4 regions of the Rhizobium sp. NZLR1b genome follow, and region 3 is predicted to be linked to each of the others. Evidence: riboswitches for the same ligand, from Rfam matches in the RefSeq annotation. Region 3 holds a riboswitch; each other region holds the start of a gene.

Region 1 (4,208 bases), on a different contig from region 3:
CCTCGACGAAGGAGACGCCCTGCATGATCAGGATGCCGACGCCAGCGCAGAAGCCACCGAGCAGCATAGCCGGGATATAATCGGCCGGCACGACTGCGCCGAAGCTGCCGATGTCGATGGTGAAATCGCCGTGGGTGAGCAGCCTTGCGATGAGGGTGGAAACCAGGGCCGAGACGACCACAGGGGTCAGCGAGACGATCGTATAGGTGCCGATGATCAGCTCGAAGGCGTAGAAGGCGCCGGTCAGCGGCGCGTTGAAGGCAGCGGCGATAGCGCCCGCCGCGCCGCAGCCGACGAGGGTGCGCAGATCGGAGCGGCGAAGCTGCAGCTTCAGGCCGAATTTCGAGGCGAGGCCGGCGGCAAGCTGGGTATAGCCGGCCTCGAGGCCGACGGAGGCGCCGAACCCGTTGGAAATCAGGTTCTGCACGGCAACGATGATGCTGTCGGTCAAGGACAGGCGGCCGCCATGCAGCGCATTGGCCTCGATCGGGTCAACCATCGGTTTCTTGCGCCGTTTCGCCAGTACGAACAGCAACAGGCCGAGCAGGACGCCACCGATGACGGGGGCAGTGAGAAGCAGCAGCTTGTCGTCGATCACCGACGAGCTCAGCCGCTCGCTGTCGTCGATGCCGAAGACCATCTGATGCAGTTGATTGGAGACGTAGCTCATGCCGGTGACGGCGAGACCCGAGGTGATGCCGACGACGGCACCCGCCAGCGACAGGCCGACCTCACTGCGGCGGGTCAGCGCCCGCAGCCGCCCCGGGTCGAAGAAAACACGCAGCGCTCGGAACCGGCGCCGATCCAATTTCATAAGCATGGCAAGACAACTAGGCAGGAAGAGGCCCGGTCAAGGGCGATGGCGCAGTCCGCTTGCAGTGCAATTGTGGCGAAAAGCCGGCGCCCTGGATAAATATTTGTGACGTAAGTATCTGATAAATGACGATGTTTTAGGTAGGGTAAGTCGTGTTGCTGGCGTTGCCTCGCCTGTCTAGCCACTGCCGGCCGTCGAGGGCGGTTGACTTCACCCCTGAGCTTGCCTAACCATCCCTCAACGGATGGTCACCTGACCATCCTCGGATATAACGGATGGTTCCGGATCGGTGTTACGCCTTCCGGATGAAAAGGGAATGTGACGGGGCGGACCCAAGCCGGGCGCCTTCATCACAGCCGACCCCGCGACTGTAGAGCGGTCAGGGTCTTCCATCCGGCATCGAGCCCTTCCGGCCGGCGGCTTGCAATAATGCAAGCGGGCGGGACGGGCGACATGCCGGAAAAGCCACTGGACATGCATGATGATCAACCGGGGTCGGACGCCTCTTAAGTCTACGAATCGTCCACCTTTTCATCGATGCAGCCGGGAAGGCGAGGCAGATCCGCTGGCACGATCAGGGCGACCGGTTTCCGGTCTGCCCCGATCGCGGCCGATAACCGCGAGCCAGGAGACCTGCCATCCCGTGCCGGGCGAGAAGCCCAACCCTGGGCAAGAGGCCCGCTGCCAGCACGGAGGTTGTCTTGGCTGAACGATTGAATTCGGCGCGGCCTTGTGCGGCGCGATCGAGTGGGTGGGGTGCGGCATCCCACCAAAGGGGCGTCTGCGCATGATGACCGCTCCCTCCAACACCGTCTTCATCCTCGGCGGCGCCCGTTCGGGGAAATCCCGCTTCGCCGAGTCCCTTGTCATTTCGATCGGCCTCGACCGCCATTATCTCGCGACCGGCCGCGCCTGGGATGAGGAAATGCAGGCGCGCATTGCCCAACATAGAGCCGATCGCGGCCCGTCCTGGACGACGCATGAAGAGCCGCTCGATCTCGTCGGCAAGCTTGACGCTATCGACCGCGAGGGCGGCGTCGTGCTCATCGATTGCCTGACACTCTGGGTCACCAATCTGATGATGGATGAGCGCGATATGGCGGCGGAATTTGCCGCGCTCACCGATTTTCTGCCGCAGGCGAAGGCGCAGCTCGTTTTCGTTTCCAATGAGGTCGGCCTCGGCATCGTGCCGGATAATCGCATGGCGCGGGAATTCCGCGATCATGCCGGCCGGCTGCACCAATCAATTGCGGCCAAGGCCGCCGAAGTCTATTTCATCGCGGCAGGCCTGCCGTTGAAAATGAAGGGTTAAGTTCATGAACCAGCAGAAAATTCCCGCAACCGTCATTACCGGCTTTCTCGGCGCCGGCAAGACGACGATGATCCGCAACCTGCTCACCAATGCCGGCGGCAAAAAGATCGCGCTCATCATCAACGAGTTCGGCGATCTCGGCGTCGATGGCGAGGTGCTGAAGGGCTGCGGCGCTGACAATTGCACCGAGGACGATATCATCGAGCTGACCAATGGCTGCATCTGCTGCACCGTCGCCGACGATTTCATCCCGACGATGACGAAGTTGCTCGAGCGTGAACAGCGGCCCGACCATATCGTCATCGAAACCTCGGGCCTTGCCCTGCCGCAGCCGCTGGTCGCGGCCTTCAATTGGCCTGACATTCGCACCCAGGTGACGGTCGATGGCGTCATTACCGTGGTCGACAGCGCGGCTGTCGCCGCCGGCCGTTTCGCCGACGACCACGATGCCGTCGAGGCGGCGCGCGGCGCAGATGAATCGCTCGATCACGAAAGCCCGATCGAGGAGTTGTTCGAGGATCAGCTGACTTGCGCCGATCTGATCGTACTCAACAAGACCGACCTGATCGACGCTGCCGGCCTTATCAGGGTTCGCGACGAGGTCGCCTCCCGCACGGTGCGCAAGCCGGTGATGATCGAGGCGAAAAATGGCGAGGTGTCGGCCGGAATTCTGCTCGGCCTCGGCATCGGCACGGAGGACGATGTCGCCAACCGCAAATCGCATCACGAGCTGGAGCATGAGGACGGCGCGCCGCACGACCATGACGAATTCGACAGCTTCGTCGTCGAACTCGGCCCGGTCGCCGATCCCGCCGGCTTCATTGCTGGCCTGAAGACGATTATCGCCGACCATGACGTACTGCGTCTCAAGGGTTTCGTCGATGTCGCCGGCAAGCCGATGCGCCTGCAGATCCAGGCCGTCGGCAGCCGCATCGACCATTATTTCGACCGTGCCTGGGCCCCGAGCGAAACGCGCGCCACGCGCCTCGTGGTCATCGGTCTGCACGAGATGGACCAGGACGCTGTTAGGGCGGCGATCGAGGCGCTGGCGTAATCCCATGCATCTGCTTCTGGCCCAACAGGGAACGATCAGCGACTGCGAGGAGGCGATCGACCTCGGGCAGACGCCGGGCGATATCGTGTTCCTGTCGGCCGCCGACAGCGAGCTTGCCGCCATCGCAGCCGCCCATCGCGAGCATGGGGCGGCGCCTTCGCTGAGACTTGCCAGCCTGATGAGCCTCAAGCATCCGATGTCGGTCGATACCTATGTCGAACGCACGGCGCGGCATGCCAGGCTCATCATCGTGCGTGCGCTCGGCGGTGCCAGCTATTTCCACTATACGCTGGAGGCGCTGCACGCGGCAGCGTCCCGCGCCGGTGCGCTGATTGCGGTCTTGCCGGGCGATGCCCGGCCGGATGCGGGGCTCGTGCCTTTTTCCAACGTTGATCTCGACGATATGAATGCGCTCTGGGCCTATCTGATCGAAGGCGGCGACGCCAATGCGCGCGGCTTTCTCGATTATGCCTCGGCGATGTTGTCAGGTGCCGAGAAGCCGGCGCCGGCAGTGCCTTTGATGAAGGCGGGCATCTGGTGGCCGGGGCGGGGGCTGATCGGGGTGCAGGAGTGGCGGCAGGTTGCCGGTTCGCATGTCGCGCCGCCTTCGTCCGTCGAGCAGGGGGGTATCCCACATTCGACGGAGGAGGTGGCGTTTGGGCCAATCGTCGCCATCAGCTTCTACCGCGCCCTCGTCCAGAGCGGCGAGACCGCCCCGATCGAGGCACTGGTCGAAGCGCTGGCGGCGCTCGGCCTGCGGCCACTGCCGGTTTTTGCCTATAGCCTCAAGGACCCCGTCTCGACAGGTATTCTCGAAAGCGTGTTTGCGGCACTGAAACCCGATGTCGTCATCAACACGACCGGCTTTGCCGTCTCGGCACCAGGTGCTGACCGGCAGCCGACGGTGCTGGAAGCGAATGGGGCGGTGGTGCTGCAGGCGATCCTGTCGGCCTCGTCGCGGGAGGCTTGGGCCGCTTCCGCGCAAGGCTTGTCGGCACGAGATCTCGGCATGAACGTGGCGCTTCCTG
Region 2 (4,208 bases), on a different contig from region 3:
GGTGCCGATCGCGCGGCGCGCCGTCATGGCGGCTCTCTCCGGCACGCCGTTTTCGATCGAGATGCTGATGACGATCGCCGCCGTCGGCGCGGTCATCATCAATGCAGGCGAAGAGGCGGCAACTGTCGTGTTCCTGTTCCTCGTCGGCGAACTGCTGGAAGGGGTGGCTGCGGGCAAGGCGCGCGAAAGCATCCAGTCGCTGACGGCCCTGGTGCCGAAGAGCGCGCTGCTCGAAGACAATGGCCAGACGCGGGAGGTGCCGGCGGAAAGCCTTGCCGTCGGCGCGATTATCATGGTGCGTCCTGGCGATCGTATCTCGGCGGACGGCGTTATCATTTCAGGCGAGAGCGCGATCGATGAGGCGCCGGTGACGGGCGAGAGTACGCCGGTGCGCAAGGGCGTCGATGCCGTTGTGTTTGCCGGAACCGTGAATGGCGATGCGGTGCTCAGGGTTCGCGTCACCGCGGCCGCAGCCGACAATACCATCGCCCGTATCGTCAAGCTGGTGGAGGAAGCGCAGGAATCGAAGGCGCCGACCGAACGCTTCATCGATCGGTTCTCGCGCTATTACACGCCCGGCGTGGTGGTGGTCGCCGCACTTGTAGCGATCGTTCCGCCGCTGTTGTTCGGTGGGTCGTGGGGCGAATGGATCTATAAGGGCCTTGCCATCCTCTTGATCGGCTGCCCCTGCGCGCTTGTCATCTCGACGCCGGCGGCGATCGCCGCCTCGCTTTCTTCGGGTGCGCGGCGCGGGCTGCTGATGAAGGGCGGCGCGGTGCTGGAAACGCTCGGCAAGGTGACGATGGTCGCCTTCGACAAGACGGGCACGCTGACGGAAGGCAAACCTCAGGTGACTGATATCATTTCTTTCGGATTGAGCGAGGCGCAAGTCTTGTCGCGCGCGGCGGTGCTGGAGCAGGGCTCCAGCCATCCCCTGGCGCTGGCGATCCTCAACCGCGCCAAGGCGGACGGCGTTCCCATGCCGCCGGCCTTCGAACTGGAGGCGCTGCCGGGAAAGGGGGTCAGCGGCAAAGCCGGCGGCGAGGCGCTGGATCTTTTGTCGCCGCCCGCTGCCCGCGAACGCGGCGCACTCGGTGCTGAACAGGAGGCACGCATCACTGACCTGAACGACGAGGGCAAGAGCGTCTCGGTGCTGCTGGTCAACAATGTTGCGGCCGGGCTGATCGCCATGCGCGACGAACCGCGCGAGGACGCGCAGGCCGGGCTTGCCACGCTCAAATCAGCCGGCGTCAAGGCGATGATGCTGACAGGCGACAACAAGCGGACGGCGGCAGCCGTTGCCGGCATGCTCGGCATCGACTGGCGCGGCGAGATGATGCCTGAGGACAAGCAGCGGGTCGTCGTCGAATTGAAGCGCGAGGGCTTCGTCGTCGCCAAGGTCGGCGACGGCATCAACGACGCGCCGGCGCTGGCCGCAGCCGATATCGGCATTGCCATGGGCGGCGGCACCGACGTGGCGCTGGAGACCGCGGATGCCGCCGTGCTGCACGGGCGCGTCGGCGACGTGGCAAGGATGATCGAATTGTCCAAACGCACGATGCGCAATATCCTGCAGAATATTACCATCGCGCTCGGCCTGAAAGCGGTGTTCCTGGTGACGACGATTGCCGGCATCACCGGCCTCTGGCCGGCGATCCTCGCCGATACCGGCGCCACCGTGCTGGTGACGATCAACGCGCTGCGATTGCTTCGAGTAAGGATGTAAACATCCGATAACGTCCTTGCGGCGCTGGTCACCGTAGACCGCTGACAACGGACGCCAACCCCTCTTTCGTCATGCTCGGGCTTGTCCCGGGCATCTGCCTCCGGTCGATAGGCAGTAGATCCGCGGCACAAGGCCGAGGATGAGGCGGAGAGGGAGGTTTGTCATCAAACTGAGAGCGGCCATAGACCGGCTCTCTTCGTTCGAGCCTTGTCCACCGCCTGTTTTCCTTAAGCTTTCGTTATCCCTGTTTTTCACAGGAATGCAGTGATTTCAAACCTGCCGTAACGCAATGCACAAACCATCCATTGACGCGAATTTGGATTCGCGTACCATATCTAGTGTTCGAGGTTCCTTCGATTCGTGAGAATCGCAGGCTAAGACGGGAATACGGTGCGTTGCGCCATTATGGCGCGGCTATGCCGGAGCTGCCCCCGCAACTGTAAGCGGCGAGCAACTGTCCGATTTCAGGCCACTGGAGCATAATGCTCCGGGAAGGCTGGGCAGGATGCTTTGACCCGTGAGCCAGGAGACCTGCCTCGAACAAAACGTCCACGGGCGGGGAGTCCGGAAGGTCGCGTTGCATGGCTGCGGATGATATCCGCGTCGCGTTTCGCAAGGCCGCTCGATCCTCCGCATGAGCCACTTCGGGGTGAAGTCATGTCAGTATCTCAGTTCAGGCCGCAACCCGCGCTAAGCAGAGGGCGGATCACGCCCGGCGGCTGAACAGGCCGCATCGTTCAAACCATCAGAGAATGTTTCGACGGATATCGCGAGATTTCCGATCGATGCCCTGCGTCCCAATCGCGTCGTCACGAGGAATATCATGACCATTACCGTCTACAGCAAACCGGCCTGCGTCCAATGTACCGCCACTTACCGCGCCCTCGACCGCCTGGGCGTCGCTTATGACATCGTCGATATCTCCGAGGATGCCGAAGCGCTCGATCGCGTCCGCAGCCTTGGCTACATGCAGGCGCCCGTCGTCATCGCCGGCGAGCAGCATTGGGCCGGCTTCCGTCCCGACATGATCAGCGCGCTCTCCTGATCGAGGCCGAACGATGGGGCTGATCGTCTATTATTCCAGCCGGTCCGAGAATACCCATCGGTTCGTCGCCAAGCTTGGAATGTGCGCGGCGCGCATTCCAACAGGTGCCGCAGACGCATTCCGTATCCGTGAACCCTTTGTGCTTGTTGTGCCGACCTACAGTGGCGACGGGGGCAAGGGGGCCGTTCCCAAGCAGGTTATCCGTTTCCTCAACGATGCGGAGAGCCGAGGACACATCCGCGGCGTGATCGCCGCGGGCAACAGCAATTTCGGCGAGACATATGGGCTCGCCGGCGACGTGATCTCACAGAAATGCCAAGTGCCGTACCTCTATAGGTTCGAGCTGCTGGGCACCGAAGCGGATGTCGCCAACGTTAAACACGGAATGGAACGATTTTGGACACGGGAACAACTCTGACGCGGGATGCGGGCGCAAAACCGCATAACACTTTTGCTCATCCCGCCGGCGAACGCCCTTTGAAAGCGGCGGAAGCGCTCGACTACCACGCGCTGAACGCGATGTTGAACCTCTATGACGACGAGGGGAGGATCCAGCTCGACAAGGACCGCATGGCGGCGAAGCAGTATTTTTTGCAGCATGTGAACCAGAACACGGTGTTCTTTCACAATCTCCGGGAAAAGCTCGATTACCTCGTGACCGAGGGTTATTATGAGCAGGAGGTTCTCGACCAGTATTCCTTCAATTTCGTGCGTGACCTGTTCGACCAGGCCTATGCCAAGAAGTTCCGCTTTCCGACCTTCCTCGGCGCCTTCAAATATTACACCAGCTATACGCTGAAGACCTTCGACGGAAAGCGTTATCTCGAACGCTACGAAGATCGTATCTGCATGGTGGCGCTGGCCTTGGCGCGTGGGCACGAGGCACTTGCCCGCGACGTGGTCGAGGAGATCATTTCCGGCCGTTTCCAGCCGGCGACGCCGACCTTCCTTAATGCCGGCAAGAAACAGCGCGGCGAGCTCGTCTCCTGCTTCCTGCTGCGCGTCGAGGACAATATGGAATCGATCGGCCGGTCGATCAATTCGGCGCTGCAGCTGTCGAAGCGCGGCGGCGGCGTGGCGCTGTCCTTGACGAACATCCGCGAGGCCGGCGCGCCGATCAAACAGATCGAAAACCAGTCGTCGGGCATCATTCCGGTGATGAAGCTGCTCGAAGACAGCTTCTCCTATGCCAATCAACTGGGCGCGCGCCAGGGCGCGGGCGCGGTCTATCTCAACGCCCATCACCCCGATATCATGCGTTTTCTCGACACCAAGCGCGAAAATGCCGACGAGAAGATCCGCATCAAGACGCTGTCGCTCGGCGTCGTCGTGCCTGACATCACCTTCGAACTCGCGAGGAATAACGAGGACATGTACCTGTTCTCGCCCTATGACGTCGAGCGCGTCTATGGCGTGCCCTTCACCGAGATTTCGGTG
Region 3 (4,208 bases):
ATGGCGCTGATCGACCATCGCGGCCTTGCGTAAGATTGACAACGGAGCTTATGGGGGCGGCGTCCTCCAACGCTGCTCATCCTTGAGGTGCGGAGCCCGCAGGGCGGAGCCTCGAAGGACACGCGGCGGCACTGCTCCGCATCAATATTGCCGCCGCGCCGAGCGCCCGCCTCGTCCTTCGAGGCTCCTTCGGGGCACCTCAGGATGAGGCTCTCTTGGGGGGCGCCGGGGCTGGCGGAAAAGGGCAGGATGCGGAAGCTTTGCCGACCAGGTAAATGCTATCGGCTCGATGTCTGACGCCCACTCTCGCTCTATTCCCGCGCCATCGCCCGCCAGGCGACCGGCGGGATGGCGAAGGCGCGGGAGAAGGCGCGGTTGAAGGCGGCTTCGATGGCGTAGCCGGCATCATTCAGGTTTGCGGACTTGCCGCAGGCGCGGGGAACGCCAGGCGGCTATTCTTGCGCTCGGCAATATACTTGTGAGATTGTATCGATATACATGCGATACTGCATGATGCAGGTAGCATGGGGGCTTCGATGACATCCGTGAGGGTCAATGAGCTGATATCGGTGACGGGACAGCCCGATGCCGCGGGCTTTGCCGCTTTTGCGGCAAACGGCTTTGCCGGCGTCATCAATGCCCGGCCGGATGGCGAGGAGCCGGGGCAGCCTGGCAATGCCGCGGAAAAGGCTGCTGCTGCTGCCGCGGGGCTCGCCTACAGCTTCGTGCCGGTGAAAGGGGCCGAGATCACCGAGGCCGATATCCGCGCTTTCCAGATGGCGATGACGCAGGCGAAGGGGCCGGTCGTTGCTCATTGCAAGAGCGGCACACGGGCGCTGACGCTCTATGTGCTGGGAGAGGTGCTCGACGGGCGGATGCAGCCCGGAGAGGTCGAGGTCTTCGGCCAAAGACTCGGCTTCGATCTTGCCGGCGCACGCCGCTGGCTGGAAAAGCGGGCTGGGCAGGCGGCTGGTGTGAAGGCTTTCTTCGAGCCCCGCAGCTGCAGCGTGCAATATGTCGTTTCAGACCCGGTGACAAAACGCTGTGCCATCATCGACCCGGTGCTCGATTTCGACGAGATGTCGGGCGCGACGGGAACGGCGAATGCCGACGCCATCCTCGCTCATATTGACAGCGAGGGGCTGACGGTCGCGTGGATCCTCGACACGCATCCGCATGCCGATCATTTCTCCGCCGCGCATTACCTCAAGAGAAAGACCGGCGCGCCGACGGCGATCGGCGCCCATGTCACCGACGTCCAGGTGCTCTGGAAGGAGATCTACAACTTGCCGGCACTCGAAACCGACGGCTCGCAGTGGGACCGGCTGTTTGCCGATGGCGACACCTTCGAGATCGGTGGGCTTGAAGCCCGTGTGATGTTTTCGCCCGGCCATACGCTTGCTTCGGTGACCTATCTGATCGGCGATGCCGCCTTCGTGCACGACACCGTATTTACGCCGGATTCCGGCACGGCGCGCACGGATTTCCCCGGCGGCAGCGCCAGCGCCCTCTGGCACTCGATCCAGGTCATCCTGTCGCTGCCCGATGAGACCCGGCTCTTTTCCGGCCACGACTATCAGCCCGGCGGGCGCCACGCGCGCTGGGAAAGCAAGGTGGCCGCCCAGAAAAACGGTAACCCGCATATATCAGGCATCGACGAGGCCGGCTTTGTGGCGCTGCGCCAGGCGCGCGACCGCACGCTGCCGAAGCCGAAACTGATGTTGCACGCGCTACAGGTGAATATTCGGGGAGGCAGATTGCCGGAGCCGGAGGGAAATGGGCGGCGGTATCTGAAGATACCGCTGGATGCGTTGTAGCAAGAAGTAGCGTGCGGCGTGCTTCGAGGTTTCGCCCTCTCGGGCTGCGCACATCAGCATCAGGGACGTTGGCGGATGCCGCGCTCACGACAGCGGGAACGGGAGAAAGCGGCGCCAACGCTCAAGAGAGCCTCATCCTGAGGAGGCGAGGATGCAGGTATTACACCGGCCAACAGGCCCCCTACGTTCCGTCTCTATTTTTCACCCGCACGAACCCAATCCTCCGCAATAGGCATTGACGTCTTGCGGGCAGGCGACGTAACTGGGGGCGACGGTTCCCTGAAGATGACTCCAAGGGGATTAATAGGGAACACGGTAAGGACGACCCAGCAGGGACCGAGACCGTGGCTGCCCCCGCAACTGTATGCGGATTGTCGATCATCTCAGGTGTGGCCAGCGACTGGCCATCTCTGAAGGGCTTATAGCCCTGCCACTGCGAGATATCGCGGGAAGGCGGATGAACCGACGGATATCCGCAAGCCAGGAGACCTGCCGTCAATCACGATCCAATCAACCGGGCGGGGATGCCCGGACAAGGAACAGACATGATTGACCTTCTGAACCTTCGCCGAATTTCGGCATGCATCCGTCTCGATTGGGCCTCCTGCGGTTAGCGCACGTATCACCGTGCCTTCGGCCGCGGGTGCGGCATAACCATGCTTTTTCTCTTCAATCGAGGTTTTTCATGCGCCAGATTCTCGCCACCATGACATTTGCCTTCGGGCTGATCGGCCTTGCGGCACCGAGCCTTGCCGCCACCCAATATCCTTTGACCATCACCAATTGCGGTCAGCAGGTGACGTTCCAGAAGGCGCCGTCGAAGATCGTTTCGATCGGCCAGGGCATGACTGAAATTCTCTTCTCGCTCGACCTTGCCGAGAAGATTGCTGGTACGGCCGTCTGGGTCGGTCCCGTCCTGCCGCAATATGCCGAGGCTAACAGCAAGATAAAGCGTCTCGCCGACAATGATCCGAGCTTCGAATCCGTTGTTGGGCGGGAGCCCGACCTGGTGGCGGCCGAGTTCGAATGGCATGTCGGCGCGCAGGGCTCCGTCGGCAAGCGGGAGCAGTTCCAGGATCTCGGGATCAATACCTATCTCGCGCCGGCCGATTGCGTCGCCAAGGTCAACACCGATGGCGGCGACGGTGTGCGCAAGGAGCTGTTCACGATGGAGCTGGTCTACCGTGAGATCGCCGAGCTCTCGGAGATCTTCGACGTGAAGGAGCGCGGCGATGCGCTGATTTCCAAGTTGAAGAAGCGCGAGGCGGATGCCGTCGCGTCGATATCAGGCGCATCGGGCAAGAACCTGCCCATCGTCTTCTGGTTCTCCAGCAAGCAAGTCAATGGCGATGCTTTCATCGCTGGCAAGAACAGCGCGCCTGCCTATATCCTGAAGGCGATCGGCGCCAGGAATGTCGTGACAACCGAAGAGGAATGGCCGCTGGTTGGCTGGGAAACCATTTCTCAGGTGAACCCGGCGGTTATCGTGTTGGCGACCATGGACCGGCGCCGCTACGCCGCCGACGATCCGAAGGTCAAGATCGATTTTCTCGAGAACGACCCGGTGACCAAGGAGCTTGACGCGGTCAAGAACGAGCACTTCGTGATGATGGACGCGCAATCGATGAACCCGACGATCCGTACGATCGACGGCATCGAGACCTTGGCGAACGGCATCAAGTCCTTCGGTCTCTCGCAGTGAAGGCAATGTCGGTCAGACAACACGGATGGTGGGCGCTTGGCGCGCTCACCATTTCTGCCTTTCTGCTTCTCGGGCTGATGATCAGTCTCGCTGTTTCGATCGGGGAGATCGCGATCCCGCTAGCGACCACGGCGGAGGCGGTGTCGAACCGGCTGTTCGGCACGGATTTCGAGCTCAGCCGCATCCACCAGGGCATCGTCTGGGATTATCGGCTGAGCCGGGCGCTGGTTGCGGCCAGCGCCGGCGCGTCGCTCTCGCTCTGTGGCGCCGTGCTGCAGGCGCTGCTGCGCAATCCGCTGGCCGAACCCTACGTGCTCGGCATCTCTGCCGGCGCCTCGACGGGAGCGGTCTGCGTGATGATCCTCGGCTTCGGCTACGGTGTTTTCGGCCTGTCGAGCGGCGCCTTCATCGGCGCGGTCATCGCCTTTCTGCTGATCGGCTTCCTTGCGACGGGTGCGGGGGGAACCGGCGAGCGCATCATCCTTTGCGGCGTCGCCGGCTCGCAGCTCTTCAATGCGCTGACCTCCTACATAGTGACGACATCGGCGAATGCCGAGCAGGCGCGCGGCATCCTGTTCTGGCTTCTGGGGTCGCTCAGCGGCGTGCGCTGGCCGGATGTCTATCTCTCGGTGCCGATCGCGCTTGCCGGCTTCGTCATCTGCATGGCCCATGTCAGGGCGCTCGACGCC
Region 4 (4,208 bases), on a different contig from region 3:
ACCGGCCGCATCAGCCGTCCCGAAGCTGAGCGCCTGCCGCCCGGCCAGCACCTCGTCAAAAACTGGCCGGTGCTCGATCTCGGCCAGCAGCCCGTCATCTCCACGAATAGCTGGCGTCTCGAGCTGCGCGGCCTCGTCGAAACGCCGCTCACCCTAACCTGGACCGACTTCCAGGCGATCGAGCAGAGCACCAAGGTCAGCGATATCCACTGCGTCACCACCTGGTCGCGCTACGACAACAAATGGAAAGGCGTTTCGACCCGCGATCTGCTCGATCGCGCCATGCCAAAGCCCGAAGCCGGTTACGTCATGCTGACGAGTTATGACGGCTATACCACCAACCTGCCGCTTGCCGATTTCGCCGCCGAGGATGCGATCCTTGCGACATCGTGGGAATGCCTGCCGCTGACGCCGGATCACGGCGGCCCGATGCGCCTCGTCGTACCGCATCTCTATTTCTGGAAAAGCGCCAAATGGCTGCGCCGCATCGAGCTGATGCCCGCCGACCAGGCCGGCTTTTGGGAAAAGAACGGTTACCACATCTATGGCGATCCGTGGCGCGAGCAGCGCTATTCCGACGATTGAGCCTTCGGCCGCAGAAAGCGGCCCAGCGCAAACGTCACAAGGGCGAACAGAGCGGCGAGCCCCGTCAGCGACGCCATGCTGGCGGGATGAAACGGCACTTTGCTCCAGCGCGGCTTGACGACATCGGCTGTGTTGAAGGCCTCGCCGCTGAACCTGCAAGTGATGAGCGCCAGGCTGCGCCGCACCATGTCGGCATCGACCGCGGAAATGATTTCATTAGCCGCAACGGCCTCCCGCGGCATCTCACGCATCTCAAGCAATACCGCCTTGGCCGCCGCGAGATAAGCATGAGCACATTCGTTGAACGGGCTCTCCTCGTCGCTCACGCTGCCCGGCATCCGCCCCCAGAGACAATAGGAATATTGGATTTCGGCATAGTTCAGAACGCGCCGGAACAGCTCGTTTGTATCAGTCGCGCGTGACGCCAACCCGATAATTTCGCCGCGGTAGTCTGAAATCACCGCCATCTCGCCATGCGAGATTTCCGGGATATCGAGGCCGGTATCGCTGCCGCCGACGCTGCGGCTATGGGCAAGCGCGTTTTCGCCAACCGCACAAAACCAAGCGGCGGCGGCAAACGCCGTCGACAGAATCGATATGGTTTTGCTGCTTTTCATACTCGCTCGAAAAACTTGAGGGCGCCGGCAAGGCGGCGCCCCTCGATGCGTTCAGTGAAATGCCGGTGCCGGTCGAGCCCGCTGCCCGCCCTTCACGGCAAGCAGCTTTTCCGCCAGCGCTCCGAAGCCAAGACCGAGCGTTGCCCAGAGGATCACCTGCATGCCGAGCGAGGTCGTGCGGAAACGCCAGAGCACCATCGCCGAGAACTTCTCCGGCACTTCGTTGATCGACGGCAGCAAATAGAACACCAGGCCCATGAAGACGAGATAGGTGATGCCGGCGATGATCGCCCCGTTCCACAGACCGAAACGCTCGGAAAGGCGCCGCGACAGCGCCACCGCGGCAATCAAAGCAGCGATCGAGACGACGATCATCAGGAAGAACAGCTCGGTCCTGACGCCGATCGTATCGGGATTGCCGACCGCCGGCGGATTGGCCGGATACTTGATACCGGGAACGACGACGATCGCCACGAAGGCGGCAAGGGCGATGACCGCCGAGGTGCCGCGTGCCGAAAGCCTGCTGATGCGGCCGTGCACGAAAGCGAAAGCGAGCGCGAAAAGCCCGCCGACGGCAATGCTGTAGGCCATGACGCCGGTGAAGAGGCCAAGACCGGCCTGCGTGGCACGGCTGACGATCTCAGGTTCGGCAGCTTCGCCCGCCGCCTGGGCGCTCGCCTCCTCGAAGGCGATCGCCGCATCGACCAGCGGCTCGCCGAAGATATGCGCGAAAGCAAAAACCAGAATACCAGCGATCAACCCCGCGAGCATGCCGCGAAGTAGAAGATTTCCGACCATGTCAGGATCCCCCTTAGTGGCAGGGAAAGCCGAGGAGATGACGGCCGTCATGCACGAATTCGTGCACATACATGCCGTTGAACAGCGCCATCGCGCCTTCCTCGGTGCCGACGAAATAGATGGCGATCAGCATCAACAGGCCGCCGAAGATCGCCCAAGGCAGGATTTCTCCTACCGGGATTGGCGCCGGTGCCGCGACGGGCGCAAAAGTGGTGTCAGACATGTATTCCTCCGGGAATGACGCGTTCAGTCGAAAGAGTGCTTATGCGGCAGGGTCTGACTTCCAGCGCGAAGAACCTTCGACACGCTGGTCACAGCGGCGCGACCGTGCCGGATTTACACCGGCTTCCAAACCCGCAACAGCACGGTTATATCTGCAGGCCGAAGAGCCTGTCAACGAAACTTCATGAAGCGGCGAAGGGCTGTTCCCACCGCTATCCGGAGATCGCAACGACCGTGAATACGCGACTTATCTGGATCTGCCACGGCGCGACGGCAGCGAGCCGCAAGGCCCTGTTCCCGCTCGATGAACCGCTGGACAACAAGGCCGCGGAAGAAGCGGCCAGGATGACCGCCCTGCCCCGCGCCGATCGTATTGTCACCAGCCCGGCTTTGCGCGCCCGCCAGACGGCCGAAGCCCTCGGCCTCGACGCCCGGATAGATCAGGCGCTTCGCGACTGCGATCACAGGCGCTGGGCCGGCAGGTCGATCGCAGCGATCGAGGCAGAAGAGCCGGAGAACCTCATGGCCTGGATGTGCGATCCTGAAGCGGCTCCGCACGGGGGCGAGAGCCTTGTTGATCTCAGAACACGTGTCGGCGGTTGGATGGACAATGAATCCGCTCTCGGCGGCCATGTGATCGCCGTCAGCCACGCGGCCGTCATCCGAGCGGCGATCGCGTACGTACTTCAGGCGCCGCTCTCCTCCTTCTGGCTCGTCGACGTCGAGCCGCTTGGCATTGTTCGCATGACCAGCAATGGACGGCGCTGGTCTCTGCGATTCCAGCATTAGCGATCCCTCATTTTATCCAGCCTTACACAAGCAAATCGCGTCATCTCTATTGAACCCGGTTCTACCGGGACTACTTCCTTGTCCCAAGGAGATGGAAGACATGACATATGACTGGAGTGGGGAGCGCACGCGGCGCCTGCGTTTGGTGCGTGTCGCCACAATTGCGGTTCTGGTCGGTCTCATCGTCAGCGTACCGCTGCTGATCGTTACCGCCTGAAGCACGAAAAGGGCGAGCGGTGCCACGGCACGCTCGCCTTCGTTCTTTCCCCCGCCTGCCGGTCTGCAACCACGACGACGATCGCGCTCAGCGTTTTACCCGGTTCCGCGAAAGCGCCCTCAGTCCCTCCACGGCACAGCCATAGGCTGCCCCTCTGATAATTCGCCTTCTGGTTTCAACGAACATTTCAGACTTTCATGATTACTTCGGCGCGGGTGGAGTCGGAGAAGACCATATGCCGGTGTTTTTCCAAAGCAAGGCCGGAAGGCAATGCGTGTCGATTGTCGGGCTTGGGATAACCCTCTGGCTCCTCGGCGCGCTGTTGCAGCTTGACGACAGCCTTGTCTTCTTCATGACCGGTTTCGGCGAATACGGCGCCGACAAGCTCGTTCTGGCGCTCGGTATCGCCGGCGCCATGAGCTTCATCTATTCGGTGCTGCGCATCGCCGACCTGCGCAAGGAAACCGAACTGCGCGCCGCCGCTCAGGCGAAGGCCGATTGGACCGCCACCCACGACCATCTGACCAAACTGCCGAACCGCTACGCCTTCGAGCGCAAGATTCTCTCACGGCCAGTCAAGGACGACGAGTACGAGGTCGAAGAGTGGAGCCGCAACGTCACCATCTTCTCCGTCGATCTCGACGGCTTCAAGAAGGTCAACGATCTCGTCGGTCACAAGGGCGGCGACGTTCTGTTGATCGAGGTTGCCAGACGGATCTGCGCGCTCGGCAACGCCGATTGCGTCTATCGCTTCGGCGGCGACGAATTCATCATTGTCGCCTTTGCTCTGACGGCGCAGCGCGAGGAGCGTTTTGCCAGGCTGCTGATCCAAGCCGTCACCCGGCCGATCCATATCGATGGTTTTGCCGTCGAAGTCGGCGCCAGCGTCGGCTATGACCGTTGGGCCGAGCGAGCCGAACCGCTGGAAGATGCCGCTCATCGTGCCGACCTCGCCATGTACGAGGCGAAATCTCGAGGAC

The links. A riboswitch is a leader RNA that binds a small molecule or an ion and turns the genes downstream of it on or off. The one in region 3 is predicted to bind cobalamin.
Region 1: linked by a shared signal. The riboswitch ahead of cobU (bifunctional adenosylcobinamide kinase/adenosylcobinamide-phosphate guanylyltransferase) and the one ahead of HJB84_RS20865 (ABC transporter substrate-binding protein) in region 3 are both predicted to bind cobalamin.
Region 2: linked by a shared signal. The riboswitch ahead of nrdH (glutaredoxin-like protein NrdH) and the one ahead of HJB84_RS20865 (ABC transporter substrate-binding protein) in region 3 are both predicted to bind cobalamin.
Region 4: linked by a shared signal. The riboswitch ahead of HJB84_RS16305 (CbtB domain-containing protein) and the one ahead of HJB84_RS20865 (ABC transporter substrate-binding protein) in region 3 are both predicted to bind cobalamin.

The regions. Positions count from the first base shown of each region.
Region 1 is NZ_JABDWC010000029.1:87,263-91,470, forward strand. It holds gene HJB84_RS29275 (chloride channel protein) at 1-820, opposite strand, end outside; cobalamin riboswitch at 1,074-1,470, shown strand; gene cobU (bifunctional adenosylcobinamide kinase/adenosylcobinamide-phosphate guanylyltransferase) at 1,602-2,126, shown strand; gene cobW (cobalamin biosynthesis protein CobW) at 2,131-3,180, shown strand; partial or broken gene cobN (cobaltochelatase subunit CobN) at 3,185-4,208, shown strand, end outside.
Region 2 is NZ_JABDWC010000043.1:6,945-11,152, reverse strand. It holds gene HJB84_RS32755 (heavy metal translocating P-type ATPase) at 1-1,726, shown strand, start outside; cobalamin riboswitch at 2,055-2,280, shown strand; gene nrdH (glutaredoxin-like protein NrdH) at 2,550-2,771, shown strand; gene nrdI (class Ib ribonucleoside-diphosphate reductase assembly flavoprotein NrdI) at 2,785-3,189, shown strand; gene nrdE (class 1b ribonucleoside-diphosphate reductase subunit alpha) at 3,168-4,208, shown strand, end outside.
Region 3 is NZ_JABDWC010000015.1:96,348-100,555, forward strand. It holds gene HJB84_RS20855 (cupin domain-containing protein) at 1-1, shown strand, start outside; gene blh (bifunctional sulfur transferase/dioxygenase Blh) at 537-1,817, shown strand; cobalamin riboswitch at 2,073-2,329, shown strand; gene HJB84_RS20865 (ABC transporter substrate-binding protein) at 2,503-3,519, shown strand; gene HJB84_RS20870 (iron ABC transporter permease) at 3,525-4,208, shown strand, end outside.
Region 4 is NZ_JABDWC010000010.1:29,433-33,640, forward strand. It holds gene HJB84_RS16290 (sulfite oxidase-like oxidoreductase) at 1-585, shown strand, start outside; gene HJB84_RS16295 (hypothetical protein) at 570-1,202, opposite strand; gene HJB84_RS16300 (CbtA family protein) at 1,254-2,000, opposite strand; gene HJB84_RS16305 (CbtB domain-containing protein) at 2,014-2,223, opposite strand; adenosylcobalamin (AdoCbl) riboswitch at 2,237-2,379, opposite strand; gene HJB84_RS16310 (histidine phosphatase family protein) at 2,457-3,011, shown strand; gene HJB84_RS16315 (bifunctional diguanylate cyclase/phosphodiesterase) at 3,464-4,208, shown strand, end outside.